One region of the Limnohabitans sp. 103DPR2 genome, then DNA from elsewhere that is predicted to be linked to it. Evidence: predicted binding sites of a transcription regulator. Region 1 holds the regulator's gene; each other region holds the start of a gene.
What was found. The regulator sigma-54, encoded in region 1, starts transcription at its own class of promoters, with help from an activator protein. The targets are predictions, from matches to a motif close to TGGCANGNAANCTGCTTT.

Region 1 (7,201 bases):
GTGGGTTGAGCAACATGATGCCGGGTGTTTCACAAGGCGGCATGCGCTGCAATGCGTCGCCACCGCGGGCTTGGACCACTTGGCCAACGCCTGCGCGCTCGGCATTGCGCTGCGTGAAGTCCACCATGCGGAAGGCCACATCGGAGGCGTGAATTTCTGTGGTGGGCGCGTGTTCTTGTGCGCGCGCATCGTCTTGCAGGGCTTGCCAAACGTGCGGTTGAAACGGCAGCAATTTTTCAAAGGCAAAGCGGCGCAGGATGCCAGGGGCAATGCCGCAGGCAATTTGCGCAGCTTCAATGGCAATGGTGCCACTGCCGCAGCAAGGATCGTACAAAGGTGTGTGCGCATCCCAGCCACTGGCGGCCAACATGGCGGCCGCCAAAGTTTCTTTCAAAGGGGCATCGCCCTTGTCTTCGCGCCATCCGCGTTTGAACAAAGGCTCACCCGAGGTGTCCATGTACAGCGTGCAGCTGTCGGTGGTGAGGTGAACATAAATGCGCACGTCTGGCCACTGCGTGTTGACGTCGGGACGCTCGCCGCGCTTGGCGCGAAAACGATCGGCCACGGCATCTTTGATTTTGAGCGCCGCAAAGTTCAGGCTGGTGAGCGGGCTGTGCTGCGCCGTGATTTCAATCTTGAAAGTCTGCTGGGTGGTGAACCAAATTTCCCAAGCCACGGCGCTGGCCGCGTCGTACAAATCTTTTTCACTGCGATAAAAAGTTTGCGACAGTTGAATGAGCACGCGTTGGGTGAGGCGGCTGTGCAAATTCAGACGCAAGGCATCACGCCATGACGCGTTGGCCATCACACCGCCGCGGCCGGTTAGCAGGTCGTTGCCGGTGAGGCCCGTGAGTTGATGGACCTCGTCGGCCAATAAGCCTTCAACGCCGGCGGCGCAAGGCATGAAAAGTTGAAGCGAGTTCACAGAGTTTTACGCAAGTTGGCGGGCGCAATTTTGAGCGCCTCGCGGTATTTGGCAACGGTGCGACGTGCGCAATCGATGCCTTGTTCTTTGAGCATTTCAGACAGTTGGTTGTCTGAGAGCGGCTTGTTGGGATTTTCGGCTGCCACCAATTGTTTGATGAGCGCACGCACGGCTGTACTGGAAGCCGCGCTGCCACTGTCGGTGCCTAGGCCCGAGCCGAAGAAATACTTCAACTCGAAGGTGCCCATGGGCGTGGTCATGTACTTGGCCGTGGTGACGCGGCTGATGGTGGACTCGTGCAAGCCCAGTTCATCGGCAATTTCTCGCAGCACCAAGGGGCGCATGGCCAATTCACCATGGATGAAGAAATTGCGCTGACGCTCCACAATAGCCGTCGACACACGCAAAATGGTGTCAAAGCGCTGTTGAATGTTTTTGATGAACCAGCGCGCTTCTTGCAGGCGTTGTTGCAAACCCAAATGGGCTTCGCCTTTGCCGCCGCGCAAGGCGTTGGCGTAAATGTCGTGCACCCGCAGTTTGGGCATCACATCGGGGTTGAGCTGAACTCTGAAGTGCGGCTCGCCCCCTTTGCGCGTACCAATGACCAACACATCGGGCACGATGACATGCTGCTCGGCATTGGCAAAAGGACGACCGGGTTTGGGTTCTAAGCGCGTGATGAATGCCAGCGCTTGTTTGACAATGCCTTCGTCTTCACCGCACTGAACCGCCAAGCGTTTGAAATCGCGTTTGGCCAGCAGCTCCAAAGGCAGCACGCAAATTTTGAGGCCTACGGCAGCCACTTCGTGGTCGGGCTCATCTTTCAAGATGGCTTTGAGTTGAATGCGCAAGCACTCGCCCAAATCACGTGCGCCAATGCCCACCGGTTCGAGTGATTGCAGCAAGCTCAAAGCCACCGTGAAGCGGTGCACCAACTCTTCCAATTGCTCAATGTCGTCGGTGCCGGCCAGGCCTTGCGCCAAAGACTCGAGGCTGTCTTCCAGATAACCGTCGTCGTTCAAAGACTCGATGAGGAAGCGCAAGGCTGCGCGGTCAATTTCGGACAAGCGCATCGACAAAGCCTGTCGGTGCAAATACTCGGTGAGTGAGCCCAGACCGCGTGCCAACTCAATGGCGTCTGCGCCATCCGAATCGTTGTTGGTGTTGTTCTTGCGCGCGCCGGCGTCGGTGCCCCATTCGCTGTCGTCGGGAGCAATCTCGACGCTGCCGTCGCCATCCCAGCTGTCGGCTACATCGGTCACGGCTTCATCATTGGAAACGGACGCTGTGGATTCGCTGGCAGCATCGCGTGAATCAGCGCCGGCATCGCTGGCGGCTTCTGACACACGGTCGCCCAAGCTGACGCGCGCATCGGCTTCTGGCAAGCCAAAATCTTCTTGCGGTGCTTCGTCGGTGCTGCGCTCGAGGAAGGGGTTTTCGTCGAGCATTTGCTCGACTTCTTGGCTGAGCTCTAAGGTCGAGAGTTGAAGCAGCCGAATGGATTGTTGCAACTGTGGCGTCAGCGCCAAGTGCTGGGACATCCGAAGGGAAAGGCTTTGCTTCATAGGAGTTCAGCCATCACATTCGGAAGTGTTCGCCCAAGTAGACGCGGCGCACATCGGCGTTGTCCACAATGTCTTTGGGTGTGCCTTGGGCCAGCACGCGACCTTCGCTGATGATGTAGGCGTGATCGCAAATGCCCAAGGTTTCGCGCACGTTGTGATCGGTGATGAGCACGCCAATGCCGCGCTCTTTCAAAAACGCAATGATGCGTTGAATCTCAATCACCGCAATGGGGTCGATGCCCGCGAAGGGCTCGTCGAGCAAAATGAACCGAGGGTCGGTGGCCAGTGCGCGCGCAATTTCAACGCGTCGGCGTTCGCCGCCCGACAAGGCTAAGGACGGTGAGTCGTGCAGATGATCAACGCGCAAGTCTTTCAGGAGCGCTTGAAGTCGGTCTTGGATGGCGGATTCGCTGAGCGGTTTGCCCTCGGCGTCGAGCTGCAACTCGAGCACCGCCCGCACGTTTTCGGCCACTGTGAGTTTTCTGAAAATGGAAGCCTCTTGCGGCAAGTACGACAGGCCCATGCGCGAGCGGCGATGGATGGGCATGCGTGTGACGTCTTCACCATCGATCAGAATTTGTCCACCATCGGTGCGTACCAAACCCACAATCATGTAGAAGGACGTGGTTTTACCGGCGCCGTTGGGGCCAAGCAAGCCGACCACTTCACCTTTTTGAACTTTGACAGAAACGTCAAACACCACTTGGCGGCTGCCGTAGGACTTTTGCAAGTGCCGCGCTTCTAAGCTGCTGATGGCGTGTTCTTGACTCATGGTTTGTCGTTGCCAATGCGAGGGCTGGGTTTCAAGGCCGGGCCTGAAGGTGTGGCGGGAACATCGCTTGTTTTGGGGCGAGGGGTGATGGTGGCTTTGACGCGTTGATTGCCGCTGCCTGTGTTGGGCTTACCATCGACTGTGAACACCTCGGTGGTGTTGTTGACCAAAATTTGTTGCCCTTGAATTCGATCGGCCACCACGTTGCCCCGTAACAAACGCAGTTCGGCGCGCGTGGTCAGTGTGAGGGTATCGGCTTGGCTGTTGTAAACCGCAGTTTCAGCTTCGCCTTCGGTGAACTCTTCAAGTGCTTCGCGCTTTTGTCGGAAGAAAATGCGTTCGCCAGGTTCTGCCCACAACTTGGCCACTTGGTTGCCTTGACCGTCTTGCTTCACTTCCATGCGGTGGGCTTTCAAAACCAAACTGCCCTTGGTCATTTGAACCTTGCCCGTGAAGGTGGTGAGTTGTTGCTGGTCGTCGTGCTTGAGCGTGTCAGCCTCAATGTTCATGGGTTTGTCTCGGTCCGCTTTTTCGGCGTGAGCGCCTGTCGCCGTGAAGACGGCGACCCAACTGCAGAACAAAAGAATGAGGTGAAATTTCATAAAGGCGCGAATCTTGCTTGATTGTAGGTGTTGATCGCAAGGTCAAGCACTTTTGATACAAAAATGACGCAAAAAAGCCCGCCGAAGCGGGCTGATGCACAACACCTTGAAAAGATCAGGCGCGGCCTTGACGAACTTGGGTCAACAAAGATTCGGCCACTTGCAGGGCGCGCTCCATGCTGCCGGCCAAAGTGCCGTCGACGTAGTACTTGCCTGCCACACCCAAAGAAGGCACGCCTTCAATTTTGAAGTCGTTTTGCAATTGCACGGCACGCTTGAGCTTGCTGGCCACGCCAAAAGATTTGGCGGCATCGGCAAATTTGGTTTTGTCGACGCCCTGTTTCTCGATCCAAGCCAAGATGCTGGCGTCGGTGTTCAAGGGCAAACGCTCCACATGCACAGCTTGGAAAACTTTGCCGTGCAGTTTCTCCAACAGGCCCATGGCTTCGAGCGCGTAGAAAAGGCGTTGCTGGGGGGCAAAGTCGTCACGGAAAGCCACGGGGACGCGTTGCACCGCCACATCTTTTGGGGCATTCTTCACCCATTGCGCAAAGGTAGGTTCAAAGGCATTGCAGTGAGGGCAGCTGTACCAGAAGAACTCAATCAACTGGACCTTGCCGGCTTCGGCGTCTGTGGGGACCACGCGGTCCAGCTTGAGATAGTCTTTGCCAGCCACAAACTTGGCGGGGCCTTGCGCCAACGCAGGGGCATTCCAAGTCAAACCGCCCACAGCCGCGGCAGTGCTTAACGTAGCGAGGGAAAAATCACGGCGTTTCATGGTGACTCCTGAAATTTGAATGATCGATAAAAAGCGTTGAGATCAGCGCTGAACACGAACCAAGGCAGCGTCAATGCCGCTGGCGTCCAGACGGGCTTTGATTTTTTCGGCTTGCTCTTTGTCGTCAAAGGGGCCGCTGCGAACGCGGTAGATGGTGCGACCCGCTTGGTCGCGCTCGCTGACTTTGGATTCGATGCCCATCATGGACAGCTTGGCCTTTTGCGCATCGGCATCACCAGCCGATTTGAAGGCACCTGCTTGCACAAAGTAGGTGAAAGGATCGTTGGCAGCGGCTTTGCTGGCGGCTGGTGAAGGTGCGGGTTGCGGTGTGGCTGCTGGCGGCGGTGCCACAGCAGGTGCCGCGGCCGCTGGTGATGCAGGTGCTGAACCGCTGCTGGATTTCTTCATCAAGTCGGCCAACGGATCGGCAGCCACGGCGGGCGCTGGCGCGTTGGTGGCTGGGGCAGTACTGCCGTCAGCAGGCGTTTCTGCATTGGTTGGTTTGCTTTGCAAAGCACCGTTCGGGTTCCAGTCTTTGTTCTTTTGAGACTCCACGGCATCTTGTTCAGCCGATCGCGATTGGTTTTTGTTGCTGAACGGCATAGGCACTTTGGTGACGTACATCGCCACACCCAAAGCGACCGTCAGGCCAATGACCAGACCCAATATGAAGCCAAGCAGGGTGCTGCCGCGCTGGCTTTGAAGTTTGGAAGTTGACATGTTGTGTTGGTTTCTCAAGGTAATGCCGTTGGGATGAATTACATCTGCTCTGGCGCAGACACACCCAATATCTTCAAGCCATTTTGCAAGACTTGGGCACAAGCTGCAACCAAGGCCAAACGTGCCAGTTTTTGAGTTTCGTCGTCGACCAAAATGCGCTCGGCATCGTAGTAGCTGTGATAGCTGGCCGCCAAGTCGCGCAAGTAGAACGTCACATCGTGCGGCGCAAAATCTTGCGCAGCCGCCGTGAGCATTTCGGGGTATTTGGCCAAGAGCAACATGAGGGCTTGTGCCTTTGGATTTTCCAGGCTGGACAAATCCGCTTTGGCCAAACTGGCCACATCGCCGCCCCAGGTGCGCAAGATGGAGTGAATGCGCGCGTGTGCATATTGCACGTAATACACAGGGTTGTCGTTGTTTTGCGCCAAGGCCAAATCAATGTCAAACACGTACTCGGTGTCGGGCTTGCGGCTGAGCAAGAAGAAACGCACGGCGTCTTTGCTGGTCCATTCAATGAGGTCGCGCAAGGTGACGTAGCTGCCCGCACGTTTGGAAATTTTCACTTCTTCGCCGCCGCGCATCACGCGCACCATGGTGTGCAGCACGTAGTCTGGGTAGCCTTGCGGAATGCCCACGCCCGCGGCTTGCAAGCCCGCGCGCACACGGGCAATGGTGCCGTGGTGGTCGGTGCCTTGAATGTTGACCACCTTGGTAAAACCGCGTTCCCACTTGGTGATGTGATACGCCACATCGGGCACAAAGTAAGTGTAGGTGCCGTCGCCTTTGCGCATCACGCGGTCTTTGTCGTCGCCGTAATCGGTGGACTTGAGCCACAGCGCGCCGTCTTGTTCGTAGGTCTTGCCGGCTTCTTGTAATTTTTTGACGGCACTGTCGACACGGCCGCTGGTGTAGAGGCTGGACTCGAGGTAGTAGTTGTCAAACTTGACGTCGAAGGCTTTCAAGTCGAGGTCTTGCTCGTGGCGCAAATAGGCCACGGCAAATTCGCGCATGCCGTTCAAATCGTTCAGGTCGCCACTGCCGGTAAATTCTCGGTCGTCGGACTTGACGGTTTTCTTCGCCAAGAAATCTTGCGCAATGTCTTGGATGTAGTCACCGTTGTAGGCGGCGGCGTTTTCACCGCTGGGCCACTGTGCATCACCAGGCTTGAAGCCTTGCGCGCGCAATTGCGTGGACGTGGCCAAGGTGTTGATTTGCACGCCTGCGTCGTTGTAATAAAACTCGCGGTAAACAGACCAGCCTTGCGTGGCAAACAAATTGCAAATGGCATCGCCCAGGGCCGCTTGTCGGCCGTGGCCCACGTGCAGCGGGCCGGTGGGGTTGGCCGACACGAACTCGACCAAGACTTTTTCGTTGCGCTCGGTTTGTTGACCGAAGCAGGTGGCCGCATGCAGCACCTCTTTGACCACGGCTTGCTTGGCGCTGGGCTTGAGCTTGAGGTTCAAAAAGCCAGGGCCTGCGATATCGATGCTTTCAACCCATTGGCTGAAGGCCGGTGTGGCCATGAGCGCGGTGCGCAAGGCTTCGCCCACTTGTCTGGGGATTTGTCCCAATGGTTTGGCCAAGTGCATGGCGGCCGTACAGGCCAAATCACCATGGGCGGCCACCTTAGGCGATTCAAAAGCGGCTTTGGCGCCGGCACCAGCGTGCAGGCGTTCGAGTTCGGCAGCGAGGGCCGAGAGTAATTCTTGTTTGGCTTGAAGCATCCCCCGATTTTACGGGGCGCTTTGCCAAGTTGAGGGCAAGCTGAAGTGATGCTTCAAAAAGTCGATCCAAAGCCGCAAACGCAGGGGCAGGTGCTTGCGTTGGGGGAAAACGCCG
Region 2 (7,201 bases), 520 kb from region 1:
CGTGGGATACATCTACCTCGCCAGGCGTGTGGATGCGGCCATAGCTGGCATCACGTCCGCCCGATTCAGTGGCTGTTGAAGAATAGGCTTCTGGGGCATGCGCAGCGGCACGCTGCGCGCCTTGTTTCATGAGGTCAGGGTTCATGAACGGCCTCCTTTCAATCGCTGCACCAAGCCCACCACACCCTGTGGTAAGAACAAGGTCACGGCAATGAACAGAGCGCCTAAGAAATACAACCAAAACTCTGGTGCAGTGACTGTCAGCCAACTTTTGGCACCGTTGACCAAGAACGCACCCACCACAGGGCCAATCAGACTGCCACGGCCACCCACTGCAGCCCACACGGCAATTTCGATCGAATTGGCAGGGCTCATCTCACCCGGATTGATGATGCCCACTTGGGGCACATACAAGGCACCCGCGACACCGCACATGACAGCAGAGATCACCCAGATGCTGAGCTTGTAGGGCAAGGGTGAATAGCCAGAGAACATGACACGGGACTCCGCATCACGAATGGCTTGCAAAACGCGTCCAAATTTGCTGCGAATGAGCCACCGGGCCATCAAGAAAAAGCCCAGCAAGGTGATGCCGGTCAACACAAACAAAATCATGCGCATGTTGGGTGTGGCCAAAGGCAAATCCAAAATCCGTTTGAAATCGGTAAAGCCATTGTTGCCACCAAAACCGGTTTCATTGCGGAAGAACAACAGCATGGCGGCAAAGGTCATGGCCTGCGTGATGATGGAGAAGTACACGCCCTTGATGCGGGAGCGGAAGGCAAAGTAACCAAAGACGCCAGACACCACCGCTGGCACCAAGACGATCAACAAGAGTGTGGCCACAAAGCTGTCCGACAGCGCCCAGTGCCACGGCAACTCTTTCCAATCTAAGAACACCATGAAGTCGGGCAAGTTGCTTTTGTAATTGCCATCGGTGCCAATCTGGCGCATGAGGTACATGCCCATGGCATAGCCGCCAATGGCGAAAAACAAACCGTGGCCCAAAGACAAAATACCGGTGTAACCCCAGATCAAATCCATGGCCAAAGCGCAAATGGCGTAGCACATGATTTTGCCAACCAAGCTCACGGCGTAATCGCTGAAATGCAACCAGTGGCCTTGTGGCACCACCAGGTTCATCAAGGGAACGCACAGGCAAACAAACAACAATGCCACCCAGAAGGCTGTCCAGCCTTTGCCCGTGAACAAAGGTTCACGACCCGGCAATTCCATTTTTGAAATATTCAAGTTTGTCATCTCAAGCCTCCGCACTCCGACCCTTCATGGCAAAAATACCTTGCGGGCGTTTTTGGATGAAGATGATGATGAACACGAGGACACAAATTTTGGCCAACACGGCACCTGTCACACCTTCCAAGAGCTTGTTGACCAAGCCCAAACCAAGGGCAGCATACACAGTGCCAGCCAGTTGACCCACACCGCCCAACACAACCACCATGAAGGCATCGACGATGTAGTTCTGTCCTAAGTCAGGCCCCACATTGCCCACTTGACTGAGGGCACAGCCCGCCAGGCCAGCAATACCCGATCCCAAGGCAAACGCATACGTGTCTATGCGCGCCGTGTTCACGCCCATGCAGGACGCCATGGGACGGTTTTGCGTGACACCGCGAACAAACAGACCTAAACGTGTTTTGCCAATCACCAAAGACATGGCCAGCAGCACAGCCGCAGCAAAAGCAATGATCACCAAGCGGTTGTAAGGCAAGGTCAAATTGGACAAGACTTGAATGCCGCCACTCATCCAAGCGGGGTTTTCGACACCCACGTTTTGTGCGCCGAACAAAGAGCGGACCGCCTGCATCAAAATCAAACTGATGCCCCATGTGGCCAATAGAGACTCCAAAGGACGGCCATACAGATGACGCAAAACAGTGCGCTCTAAAAATGCACCCACCAAAGCAGATGCCAAGAAAGACAAAGGCACAGCCAGTAACAGGTAGGCATCAAAGTAACCTGGCAAATACTGACGGAAAAGCACTTGCACCACATAGGTGGCGTAGGCCCCAATCATCATCAGCTCGCCGTGGGCCATGTTGATCACACCCATCAAACCATAGGTGATGGCCAAGCCCAAAGCCACCAGCAACAATATAGATCCCAAGCTAGCGCCAGTGAAAAGCGCACCCAGGCGTTCACCATTTTTCAGGGCAGCCTCAATGGCTGTGAGAGATTTGCGCAGCTGTGCTTTCACTTGTGCATCGGTTTCTTCTGCCAAGCGCTGATTCAACAGGAGTTGCGTGTCAGGTGTTTGACTCTCAGCCAATCGCTGCGCTGAGGCCAAGCGAACGGCCGCGTCGGCATCGCCCAATTGGGCTGCCGCTTTGGCCAGCTGCAAAAGGTTTTTGAGGGCAGCGTGTTGTTCTTGTCCCAAGGCTTTGTTCAGCATAGGCAACTTGCTGGCATCAGGTTCTTTGAGCAAGGCCTTGATAGCCTGCTGACGCATGGCGGTGTCTGCACTGAACAATTTCAGCGCAGCCAATGCCGTTTCAATTTCGCCGCGAAAGCGGTTGTTGCTCACCACATCTTGTGCATCGGCGGGCAAGTCTTGTTTTTGCCCTGTGAGCGGATCAAGTGCTTTGCCAGCGCCAAAGCTGTCACGCACAATCCAAATTTTGTCGCCTGCCAATTTGACCGCATCGTCAGCCAACGCTTGCAGGAACACCAAGGTGTTCTCATCGCCCTGCGCCACCACTTTGTTCAGGGTTTCAATTCTTTGATCGGTCTCTCCGTCAACCAATCCTTTCATCTCTGCCAGGCTCATGGCCTTTACGGGGCTGGCCATGAAGGTCATTGCCAAAGATGAAACCAGGATAAAAATCACTGGCCAAGTTCTAAATCGAATCATGTTTCGTCTTTGCGAAATTCAAAAAAAAGAGGAAGGACGGCGTCGTCCTTCCTCTAGGACGAGCTTCAAAAATTACTTCTTGACAGGTTCGTCAGGCTTCACGTCGTTGCCAGGAATGTAGGGGCTCCATGGCTTGGCTTTCACAGGACCTGGTGTTTTCCAAACCACATTGAACTGGCCGTCGGCTTTGATTTCGCCAATGAACACAGACTTGTGCAAGTGGTGGTTTTTCTCATCCATCTTGGATGTGATGCCACTTGGCGCTGTGAAAGTTTGACCTGCCATGGCAGCAATCACTTTGTCTGTTTCAGTTGACTTGGCCTTCTCAACAGCTTGCTTCCACATGTTGATACCAATGTAGGTGGCTTCCATCGGGTCATTGGTCAAAGGCTTGTCTTTGTGACCAGCGATGTTTTTAGCCTTGGCGTATGCAGCCCACTTTTTGGTGAACTCGTCGTTGGCTGGGTTCTTGATGCTCATGAAATAGTTCCATGCAGCCAAGTGACCGACCAAAGGCTTGGTGTCCACACCACGCAGTTCTTCTTCACCCACAGAGAACGCAACCACAGGCACGTCTTTGGCCTTCAAGCCTGCATTGCCCAATTCTTTGTAGAAAGGCACGTTGGAGTCACCGTTGATGGTGGACACCACAGCTGTTTTACCGCCAGCTGAGAATTTCTTGATATCAGCCACGATGGTTTGGTAGTCAGAGTGACCGAAGGGCGTGTATTTTTCGTCGATGTCAGACTCTTTCACGCCTTTGCTCTTCAAGTAAGCGCGCAAAATTTTGTTGGTGGTACGGGGGTACACATAGTCAGTGCCAAGCAAGACCCAACGCTTGGCAGCGCCGCCGTCTTTGCTCATCAAATAGTCAACAGCTGGAATGGCTTGCTGGTTGGGTGCAGCGCCTGTATAGAACACATTCTTTGACAACTCTTCACCTTCGTACTGCACGGGGTAGAACAGCAAGCCGTTCATTTCTTCAACCACGGGCAACACAGATTTACGTGACACAGAAGTCCAGCAACCAAAGATCACGGACACTTTGTCTTGACCCAAGAGCTGCTTTGTTTTTTCTGCAAACAAAGGCCAGTTAGAAGCAGGGTCAACCACCACGGGTTCCAATTTCTTACCCAACACACCGCCTTTGGCGTTGATTTCATCGATGGCCATCAACACGGTGTCTTTCAACACGGTTTCAGAAATGGCCATGGTGCCAGACAAGCTGTGCAAGATGCCCACTTTGATGGTGTTAGAGGTTTGAGCCTGAACTGAGAAAGACAAGCCACCAGCCACAAGCGCAGAAGCCAGGGCCAAGGCTTTGAGATTGCCACGACGATTCAACATAAGAGCACTCCAATCAGAAAAAGAAGGTTGGTAAACAAGCGAAGAACTGCAACGCTGTGTCACCTTCTGCAAGGGCTGTGCCAACCCATTGGTTTTCCCTTGGTTTCAGAGGGAACAAAAATGAATCATGTGAAATTTCTTAAACTTAATGCCTAGAGGTCATGCAGCGACATGCACGCGACATCGGGCCGAATGAACCAATTTTGTGCATCACAAACAAAATCGCACCAAAAACAACTCGCACAGTTGCGGTGCAAGACTTGGATTCAGAATTTCTTGGGGCATGCTAGTTGCTTGAGTTAAGCTTGAATCTGATTTTCTTAAGAGTGCACCATGGAACTCACACCTCGCGAAAAAGACAAACTCCTGATATTCACGGCCGGCCTTCTGGCTGAAAGGCGAAAAGCCCGTGGCCTCAAACTCAACTACCCCGAAGCTGTGGCCTACATCAGCGCAGCCGTCATGGAAGGCGCCCGCGATGGCAAAACTGTGGCGCAGTTGATGAGTGAGGGCCGCACCCTGCTCACCCGCGCAGACGTGATGGACGGCATTGCCGAGATGATCCCCGACATCCAGGTGGAAGCCACCTTCCCCGACGGCACCAAACTGGTGACGGTGCATCAACCCATTGTTTAAGGACGACACCATGATTCCCGGTGAACTGATCACAGACGACGGCGTGCACACCCTCAATCCAGGCCGCAGAACCCTCACGCTGGTGGTGCAAAACGGTGGCGATCGCCCCATTCAAGTGGGATCGCACTACCACTTTGCTGAAACCAATGGTGCCTTGGTCTTCGATCGCACGGCCGCCCAAGGCATGCGCTTGAACATTGCAGCAGGTACAGCGGTCCGGTTTGAACCCGGCCAGCAACGCACGGTTGAATTGGTGGACTACAGCGGACATCGCGAGGTCTATGGCTTTAGAGCATTGGTAAACGGCGCATTGCCTGCCGCAAAAGGAAATTGATCATGGCGACCATTGGCAAACGCGCTTACGCAGAAATGTTTGGCCCCACCGTGGGTGACCGAGTTCGCTTGGCCGACACAGACTTGTTGATCGAAGTTGAAAAAGACTTCACCTTGTTGGCGGGCGGTTACGGTGAAGAAGCCAAATTTGGCGGCGGCAAAACCATCCGCGACGGCATGTCGCAATCACAACGAACACGCGATGGCACGGGCACAGGCCCGCAAGCGGGCGGCGCTGTCGACACCGTCATGACCAATGCCTTGATCATCGATCACTGGGGCATTGTGAAGGCCGACATTGGTCTCAAAGGCGGCCGCATTGTGGCCATTGGCAAAGCAGGCAACCCCGATACGCAACCCGGCATTGACATCATCATTGGCCCCGGCACCGAGGTCATCAGCTGCGAAGGCAACATCGTCACGGCTGGCGGTATCGACACGCACATTCACTTCATTGCCCCTCAGCAAATTGAAGAGGCCTTGGCCAGCGGCGTCACCACCATGATCGGTGGCGGCACGGGCCCAGCCACTGGCACCTTTGCCACAACCTGCACACCCGGCGCATGGAACATCGAGCGCATGATGCAAGCGGCTGATGCCTTTCCCATGAATTTGGGATTTCTCGGCAAAGGCAATGCGGCATTGCCCGGCTCACTGCATGAACAAATCAATGCAGGCGCCATTGGCCTGAAACTTCACGAAGACTGGGGCACCACACCTGCCGCCATCGACAACTGTTTGAACGTGGCCGAAGAAACCGACACACAGGTTGCCATTCACACAGACACCCTGAACGAATCTGGTTTTGTGGAAGACACCGTGGCAGCCTTTAAAGGGCGCACCATTCACACCTTCCACACTGAAGGTGCAGGCGGCGGTCATGCCCCCGACATTTTGAAAGTGGTGGGCGAAGCCAATGTGCTGCCTTCCTCTACCAACCCAACGCGACCCTACACCATCAACACCCTCGATGAACACGTGGACATGCTGATGGTTTGCCATCACTTGGACCCGTCCATTGCCGAGGACTTGGCGTTTGCCGAAAGCCGCATCCGCAAAGAAACCATTGCTGCCGAAGACATCTTGCATGACTTGGGTGCCATCAGCATGTTCAGCTCCGACAGCCAGGCCATGGGCCGCGTGGGTGAGGTGATTTTGCGTTGCTGGCAAACGGCTCACAAAATGAAAATGCAGCGCGGCAAGTTGCCGGGCGACACGGATCGCAACGACAACTCGCGCGTCAAGCGCTACATCGCCAAGCTTTGCATCAACCCCGCCATTGCGCACGGCATCAGCCACGAAGTGGGCAGCATTGAAGTGGGCAAGTGGGCCGATTTGGTGGTCTGGAGACCTGCATTCTTTGGCGTCAAGCCTGCGCTCATTCTGAAAGGCGGCTTCATTGCCATGGCGGCCATGGGCGACCCCAATGCCTCCATCCCAACGCCTCAGCCTGTGCACTACCGCCCCATGTTTGGCAGCTATGGGGGTGCGTTGGCTCGCGGGTCACTCACTTTCGTTTCGCAGGCCGGTCTTGCTGCTGGCGTGGATCAAAAGTATGGTTTGCAAAAAACCTTGTCTGCCGTGAAAGGTATTCGCGGTGTGGGCAAGCGCCACATGATTAACAACGACTACGCCCCCAAAATGGAAGTGGATGCGCAAACCTATGCGGTGCGCGCCGATGGTTTGTTGCTCACGTGTGACCCAGCCGTGAGCTTGCCCATGACGCAGCGTTACTTCTTGTTCTGATCAGGCGCCCTGTCTTTCCATGCTCACCTGCTCAAAAGTAATTGCACAAGGTCAAGGCTTGGCGCAGGCGCTGATCAAGCGCGCGCCAACGGTGTCTTTAGATTGGGACGTTCGACAAAAGAGCCGTTTTCAAACAGAAGACTCCACGGGTCGCGTGCTGTCGGTGTTTTTGCAACGCGGCCATGTGGTGCGCGGCGGTGATGTGTTGGTGGCAGACGATGGCAGTTTGATCAAGGTGGAAGCAGCGCCGCAAACTTTGATGCGCAT
Region 3 (7,201 bases), 740 kb from region 1:
CGCCACCAACTCTTTGCCAGAGCCCGACTCGCCGGTGATCATGACGGTGACATTGCTTTGAGACAAGCGCCCAATGGCGCGAAACACATCCTGCATGGCCGGCGCTTGGCCCAACATTTCAGGTGTGGATGCCATCAACTCTTCGGCCACCTCTTCGCGCTGGCTTTCTTCCAAGGCTCGGCGAATCAACTCAATGGCTTTGGGCAAATCAAAGGGTTTGGGCAAATATTCAAAGGCACCGCTTTGAAATGCAGAGACGGCGCTGTCCAGGTCGGAAAACGCCGTCATGATGATGACGGGCAAACCAGGCAGGCGTTGCTTCACTTCTGTCAGCAAATCCAAACCTGAACCGCCCGGCATGCGGATGTCGCTGACCAACACTTGAGGCCCATCGCGGCCTTCATCCGTGTTCAACGCGGCCAAGACCTCGCGCGGGTTGGTGAAGCTGCGTGTGGCCAAACCTTCGCGCAACAAAGCCTTCTCTAGGACGAATCGAATAGATTGGTCATCGTCTACGATCCAGATAGGCTTCATGGGTCTTAACTTTCTTTATGTGGCATGCACTGAAACGGCTCAGGGCAACGGAATCAAAATTTTGAAATCAGTTCGACCTGGAACGCTTTCACACTCAATCAAACCATGGTGCTGCTGTACAAAAGTCTGCGCCAATGTCAGACCTAAGCCAGAACCCCCTTCCCTTCCCGTGATGAGCGGAAAGAAAATTCGGTCTTTGATCGAGTCTGGAACACCAGGCCCGTTGTCAATCACATGCAATTCCAATGCCAGTCGATACCTTTGCTTGCCAAAGGTGACTTGCCGGGCAATTCGTGTTCGAAAGATGAGCTGGGCATCACCCTCGGTGATGCGATCGGACATGGCCTGGGCGGCGTTGTGTGCGATGTTCAGAACAGCCTGGATCAGCTGTTCCCTGTCGCCTCTGAACTCAGGAATGGACGTGTCGTAATCGCGAACCACGCGAATGCCTCTTGGAAACTCAGAAACGATCAAGGACCTGACGCGTTCGCACACTTCATGGATGTTGACGTCCCCCACCATGTGAGGACGGCGATGGGGCGCTAGCAGACGGTCTACCAAGGTTTGCAAGCGGTCGGCCTCTCGGATGATGACTTGCGTGTACTCCGTCAGTTCTTTGGATTCCATTTCCATTTCAAGCAACTGCGCTGCGCCTCGAATGCCTCCCAAGGGATTCTTGATTTCATGCGCCAAATTGCGGATCAACTCTTTGTTGGCTTGGGCTTGGTCTATCAGGCGTTCTTCTCGGTCTTGACGGGTTTGTTGCTGAATGGGCAGCAATTCAATGATGACCTCATCCACATTGTCCGACTGCGCCACAATCACGTGAACAGGCAAGGCCTCTTCGGGATTGATGCGCAACAACTCGGAGTCATATCGCAAGGCTGCAAATTCATTTGCCTTGGCGCCATTCAAGGCATGCTTCAATGGCTGTGGGTCGGCAAAAAACTGAAGGAACGAGTCACCTTCCAAGCTTCTGCGCGATTGGCCCATCACGTCTTCTAATTCAGCATTCACAAAGAGCACAGCGCCATTGCTGTTGAGAACAGCAATGGGCGTGGCCAGCAAATCAAATGCGTGGAATCGGCTTTGTGGTAGTGATTTGGATGGCAGGGTCATGAGAGGTTCACTTCGATGTTGCAGCACTCAAAGGGCTTGCCATTTGCAAGCCGTAACGACTGAGCTCTCGCTGCAAAGCTTGGAGATCTCGCTCCATGCGCTGGACTTGCGCTTTCAATGCCATGGCACGCTGCGGGTCATTTGTCTGATGCATTGTTTCGCCAGCCAGCGGCGTCGACTTGCCACGGTTGTACTGCTGCACCAATTCGGCGTACTGAGCACTTAACTTTTGCCACTCATCCTCCAAGATGGTGCGGGCTTGCGCCTTGCGTTCAAGCGAATCAGCAGCGGGGCCCGTTTGAACCACAGAAGCATCCATGACCGCCGTACCCGTTCCTTTGTGAGAACTTGTTTGCACACGCGTGCCTTCAATTTGCGTCGGCTGCGATATGTTCAAGGGTTGACACAGTTTGGGATCAGTGGGTTGGTTGGTGATTTCTTGACCACATTTGTAAACCACTTGATTGGCTGTGGCACTGAATGCCAGTGACACCAGAACAAACGTGCCAAGACACATCCTCACGCTTGTGCTTTGCATTGCTGGACAGATGTATTTGTTCATTCGGTTTGTATCAGCCAAGAAAAAAGGACGGCCTGAGCCGTCCTTTTGAGGGTCGGGCTCAGGTGCCCAAACTCGCTGTGAATTACAGTGAGTAGTACATCTCGTATTCGATGGGGTGCACAGCTTGACGGAAGCGTGTGACTTCACCCATTTTCAATTCAATGTAAGCGTCGAGCATGGAGTCTGTGAACACGCCACCTTTTGTCAAGAAGGCACGGTCTTTGTCCAAATACTCGAGGGCTTGGTCCAAGCTGTGGCAAACGGTTGGCACCAATGCATCTTCTTCTGGAGGCAAATGGTACAAATCTTTGGTAGCAGCTTCGCCTGGGTGGATCTTGTTTTCCACGCCGTCCAAACCAGCCATCATCAATGCAGCAAAGCAGAGGTAAGGGTTGGCCATTGGATCTGGGAAGCGCGCTTCAATGCGGCGACCTTTGTCAGATGCAACGTGAGGAATACGGATGGAAGCAGAACGGTTGCGGCTAGAGTAAGCCAACTTCACAGGGGCTTCGAAACCAGGCACCAAACGCTTGTAGCTGTTTGTTGTTGGGTTTGTGATGGCGTTCAATGCACGTGCGTGCTTGATGATGCCGCCGATGTAGTACAGCGCGTAGTCTGACAAACCTGCGTAGCCGTTGCCAGCGAACAAGTTTTTGCCGTCTTTCCAGATGGACTGGTGAACGTGCATGCCGGAACCGTTGTCACCGACCAAAGGCTTGGGCATGAAAGTGGCAGTTTTGCCGTAGGCATTGGCCACGTTCCAAACCACATACTTCAATGTTTGAGTCCAGTCAGCGCGCTCAACCAAAGTGCTGAAGCGTGTACCGATTTCGTTTTGACCTGCGCCAGCCACTTCGTGGTGGAACACTTCAACAGGAATGCCCATGGATTCGAGAATCATGACCATCTCTGCACGGATGTCTTGTGTGCTGTCAACGGGAGGCACTGGGAAGTAGCCACCTTTGACGGTTGGACGGTGGCCGCGGTTGCCGCCTTCCATTTTCTTGCCTGTATTCCAAGGGGCTTCGTAGTCGTCGATCTTGAAGAACGTACCAGACATGTCGCTGCCGAAACGGACGTCGTCGAACAAGAAGAATTCTGGCTCGGGTCCGAAGTAAGCCGTGTCACCCAAACCGGAAGCCTTCAAGTAGGCTTCAGCGCGCTTGGCGATAGAACGTGGGTCGCGGTCGTAGGCTTTGCCATCACCGGGTTCCAACACGTCGCAACCCAAGATCAAAGTTGTTTCTTCGAAAAAGGGATCGATGTTGGCTGTGATGGGATCGGGCATCAACAACATGTCGGAGGCTTCGATGCCTTTCCAACCGGCGATAGAAGAACCGTCGAACGCGTGGCCGTCAGTGAACTTGCTTTCGTCAAAGTGAGAAATTGGCACGGAAACGTGCTGTTCTTTGCCACGGGTATCGGTGAAGCGGAAGTCAACAAACTTGACTTCGTTGTCCTTCACCATCTTCATTACGTCTGCGACGGTCTTTGCCATCAGAATCTCCTAAGGATGGATGTTGATAATTGGTTCTTCGGGCTTGCAGTTTTTATGCCAACAAAGGCAAGACGCCACAAATTCCCAAGAGCGCTATTGTGCCCCGAGGACAGGGTTATGACGAAGCCGCTTGCATGATTTTTTAGTGCGCACGCATGCACCATCCAAAAGCAATTAGGCACCATTATAGTGCAATGCTACTTAACGCACCATTTCGGGGCCAAACTCAACTTTGAAGGGTTGAAGGCCCGTTTTCAAGGCTGCAAAAGCCTCAGCAGAAAGACTCTCCTCGCCTTTGACGCCCAGTTCAATGTGTTTTCCCCATTGCGGATGGTCCACGCTTGGCAGACTGAAGACTTTGACACCTGGAAATTGCAACTCAATGGCTTCCATCAAGGGGGTTAGGGTTGCCTCCATGGCACCAAACACAATGACGGAACGCTCAGCACGTTTCGGGGCAGCTCCCCAGCTTTGGCAATAGACGTCCAGTTTGTCTTGCATCATGGGCCAGGCCATGACGGGGAAGCCCGGCACAAAATGAACCATGCCCTGACCTGCACCGCGGCATGTGAAACCCGGAATTTTGTTGTACGGGTTGTGAATGATCTGCGCGCCTTGCGGGAACATGCCCATGTTCAAGCGATGCTGGTTGTCTGCGCGGTCAGGCTCATAGGGCAAACCTTGCTCTAGGGCCACATCGCGCACGCGCTCCAATATCAGCGCCTTGGCCTCAGCTTGCAATGCCAGTGGCACGCCCAAAGCTTTGGCGGCACATTGCCGGGTGTGGTCGTCGGGTGTTGCGCCAATGCCCCCGCATGAAAACACCACATCACCCGATGCAAAGGCCCGCGCCAAAACGGCTGTGATGCGCTCTGGCGAATCACCCACGTACTCTGCCCATGACAACTGCAAACCACGCTCGGTGAGCAACTCGATGAACTTGGGAAGGTGCTTGTCGGCACGTTTGCCTGACAAAATTTCATCGCCAATGATGATCAGGCCAATGGCAGGTGCAGGCTGCGAGGCCTGCACTGGCGTGTGATTCAAGGAGGTCATGCGAGCCTTGTGGTGTTCAATGAAAGCGAATGCATTCAAGCATTCAATATTTTGGATTCGACATCGACGATGTCGGCGGCTTGGGTTGAATCCTTGCGCCAAGTTGCAGGCGGCTCCGCACGAACTTGTGAGAGCGCATCGAGCAAGAAATGCACAAACCAAAGTGCTGAAAAAATAAACACCAGGGTGTAAATCCAAACTGCAATGGGAATGAGGACCACAAAGGCAGCCACAAACAAGGCGCCTGAGGCCCATACCAAGCTGGGCGCCGCACCCATCAGGCCCGTGATCACTCCCATGACGAGTAACTGAAAACGATAGCGTCGCATCAACTCTAAGCGTTCGGCGCGAGAGGCATGGTCGGCCAACACGTCATAGGTCATGACGCGATAAGTCAACCAACCCCAGATGAGTGCGGGCATCACCATGGCCATGGGAGGCAACCACCACAGAGGCAAGGTCAAAACCAAAGCACCCAAGGCCAACACCACAGACAAAAGAGTCCAAGCCAAGCCCTGCAACATCGATCCGCCGCGCTTGCGTTCGAGCTGCGCAAAACGTCGATCGGCCACCATGTTCACCAAGGCGGGTGTCATCATGAAGGAGACGGCCAACAAAGACATGACCACCACCAATGGGGTGACAGCCACAATCAGCAGCAAGGGGGGCACGACCGATTTCAGGCTCATCAAGCCCATGCGCTCTAACCAAAGCCAAGCCCAGTCTAAGGTGCTGCTGGCATCCAACCAAACACGCACACTTTGCAATGCGGCATCCCAGTACAACGCCCCTAAGCCCATCACAATGACCATCATCAAGATCAAAGGGACCAGCGACAAGAAGATCACTTTGGGGTGAAAGCAATAAGCAACAGCACGCCAAAAAGAATCGGCCATGTTCCTCATGCGTTTAGCCTCCGCTCAAAAAGGCGAACCAAACCTAATTTCTGCTGAGCCCAATAACCACGGCCATAGTCTCGCCCTTCTTCGACTTGATCGCGAACGCCCGTGGGGTCGTAGCGATCGGAAAAATCAGCGGTTTTAAATAGCATGTCCCACCAAGGAAAGAGAACCCCAAAATTGTGGCCACCCAAAGTTTTTCGTCCTGCTGACTCGTGCCCAATGCCAATGCTGTGATGCAGTCGGTGAAAACGCGGACTGATCAACAAGCGATCGCCCAGCCAACCAAAACTGCATTTGAAATTAGCGTGCTGCAAGTTCTCCCACAACTGACTGACTGCCACCAAAGCTACAAACTGGCCAGGGCCGACGCCAATCAACTTGGCCACGATAGACAGCAGCATGGCTGTGATCACATCATCGAGCAGGTGATTTCGATTGTCCGTCCACAGCGTCATGTGGCGCTGCGAATGGTGCAGCGAGTGCAAAGCCCACCAGCGGTTGAACTGGTGCTGACCGCGGTGAATCAGGTAGTGCACCAAATCAAAAACAATCAAGTACAGCACAAAACTCACGGCAGCCTGATCGGTGACACCTGGCCAGATGGCATCGATGTTCAAAGTGGGAAAACCTTCAACCCGAAGCAAGCCAAAGCCTGTTTCAATGGCATTTTCAAACGTGAAAAACATGAACAACTTGAACAAGCCCAAACGCTGGACCAAGGTGTAAATGACATCTACACGCACGGCTGCTGCATCAGGCTGCTGTTCGATAGGACGCCATCTTTCCAAAGGTGCAATCAGGCACACCATGATCGCAATTTGAATCAAGCCCACCAACAACCAGCCCGTGCCTTCAAAAGCCACATCGAGCAGGTTGCCGGCACCGCCATTAAAGGCGATGGGTAGCACCACATTTTCAAACAGCAAGGTTTGCAAATTAGCAAACGCTTCCGTGAAAAAATTGACAACATTGGAAAGCATGTTGAAGCGTTCAGCCTAAGGAGTTTCAGTGAGGCACATCAGCCAAGAGTTTCGAATATTGCGGGTGCTGACGCAAGCTGGCAAAGCAAAAACCCTTTTCTTTCAAGCCTAAGACCAGAGGCTCCAGCACGGCAGGTGCCCACGGGTCTTGACGCGACCAGATGCCCAAATGCGCCATCAAAATATCCCCACTGCGGATGTTCTTCAGGGCACTTGCCAAAAGCTTTGGGTTGGGATGTGTTTGACTCGAAAGCTCGTCCCCTAAAAATCCTGCAGGCGACCACCCGACATGGGTGTAGCCGCAATCTTTGGCCGCCTGCAACAAAGCGGGCGATGTTTTGCCACCGGGCGCGCGAAACAAAGGCAAGGCCTTGCGCCCCGTCATGACTTCCAAACGATCACTGGCTTTCTTCAAATTGGCACAGTAATCCGCTGCGTGCCAGTTTAAATTTTGGCCATTCTGCTCACCTGCGCTAGGCCGAATTTTGAAATGTTGCGCGTCGATGTCGGCACGCCAATAGGCATGGTCATAAGTGTGGCTTGCAAAGTC

Region 2: ureA (urease subunit gamma) is a predicted target of sigma-54. The motif match lies at 4,499-4,516, and genes of this name have one in related genera.
Region 3: glnA (type I glutamate--ammonia ligase) is a predicted target of sigma-54. The motif match lies at 3,756-3,773, and genes of this name have one in related genera.

What each region holds. Positions count from the first base shown of each region.
Region 1 is NZ_CP011834.1:615,380-622,580, forward strand. It holds gene L103DPR2_RS02970 (THUMP domain-containing class I SAM-dependent RNA methyltransferase) at 1-904, opposite strand, end outside; gene L103DPR2_RS02975 (RNA polymerase factor sigma-54) at 922-2,490, opposite strand; gene lptB (LPS export ABC transporter ATP-binding protein) at 2,504-3,262, opposite strand; gene lptA (lipopolysaccharide transport periplasmic protein LptA) at 3,259-3,864, opposite strand; gene L103DPR2_RS02990 (thiol:disulfide interchange protein DsbA/DsbL) at 3,980-4,642, opposite strand; gene L103DPR2_RS02995 (SPOR domain-containing protein) at 4,685-5,362, opposite strand; gene argS (arginine--tRNA ligase) at 5,401-7,086, opposite strand; gene L103DPR2_RS03005 (LysR family transcriptional regulator) at 7,096-7,201, opposite strand, start outside.
Region 2 is NZ_CP011834.1:1,139,729-1,146,929, reverse strand. It holds gene urtD (urea ABC transporter ATP-binding protein UrtD) at 1-145, opposite strand, end outside; gene urtC (urea ABC transporter permease subunit UrtC) at 142-1,260, opposite strand; gene urtB (urea ABC transporter permease subunit UrtB) at 1,262-2,809, opposite strand; gene urtA (urea ABC transporter substrate-binding protein) at 2,945-4,216, opposite strand; gene ureA (urease subunit gamma) at 4,553-4,855, shown strand; gene L103DPR2_RS05670 (urease subunit beta) at 4,866-5,189, shown strand; gene ureC (urease subunit alpha) at 5,192-6,934, shown strand; gene ureE (urease accessory protein UreE) at 6,954-7,201, shown strand, end outside.
Region 3 is NZ_CP011834.1:1,350,650-1,357,850, reverse strand. It holds gene ntrC (nitrogen regulation protein NR(I)) at 1-534, opposite strand, end outside; gene glnL (nitrogen regulation protein NR(II)) at 574-1,653, opposite strand; gene L103DPR2_RS06640 (hypothetical protein) at 1,661-2,146, opposite strand; gene glnA (type I glutamate--ammonia ligase) at 2,298-3,713, opposite strand; gene L103DPR2_RS06630 (competence/damage-inducible protein A) at 3,915-4,769, opposite strand; gene L103DPR2_RS06625 (EI24 domain-containing protein) at 4,805-5,665, opposite strand; gene L103DPR2_RS06620 (sterol desaturase family protein) at 5,671-6,651, opposite strand; gene L103DPR2_RS06615 (polysaccharide deacetylase family protein) at 6,677-7,201, opposite strand, start outside.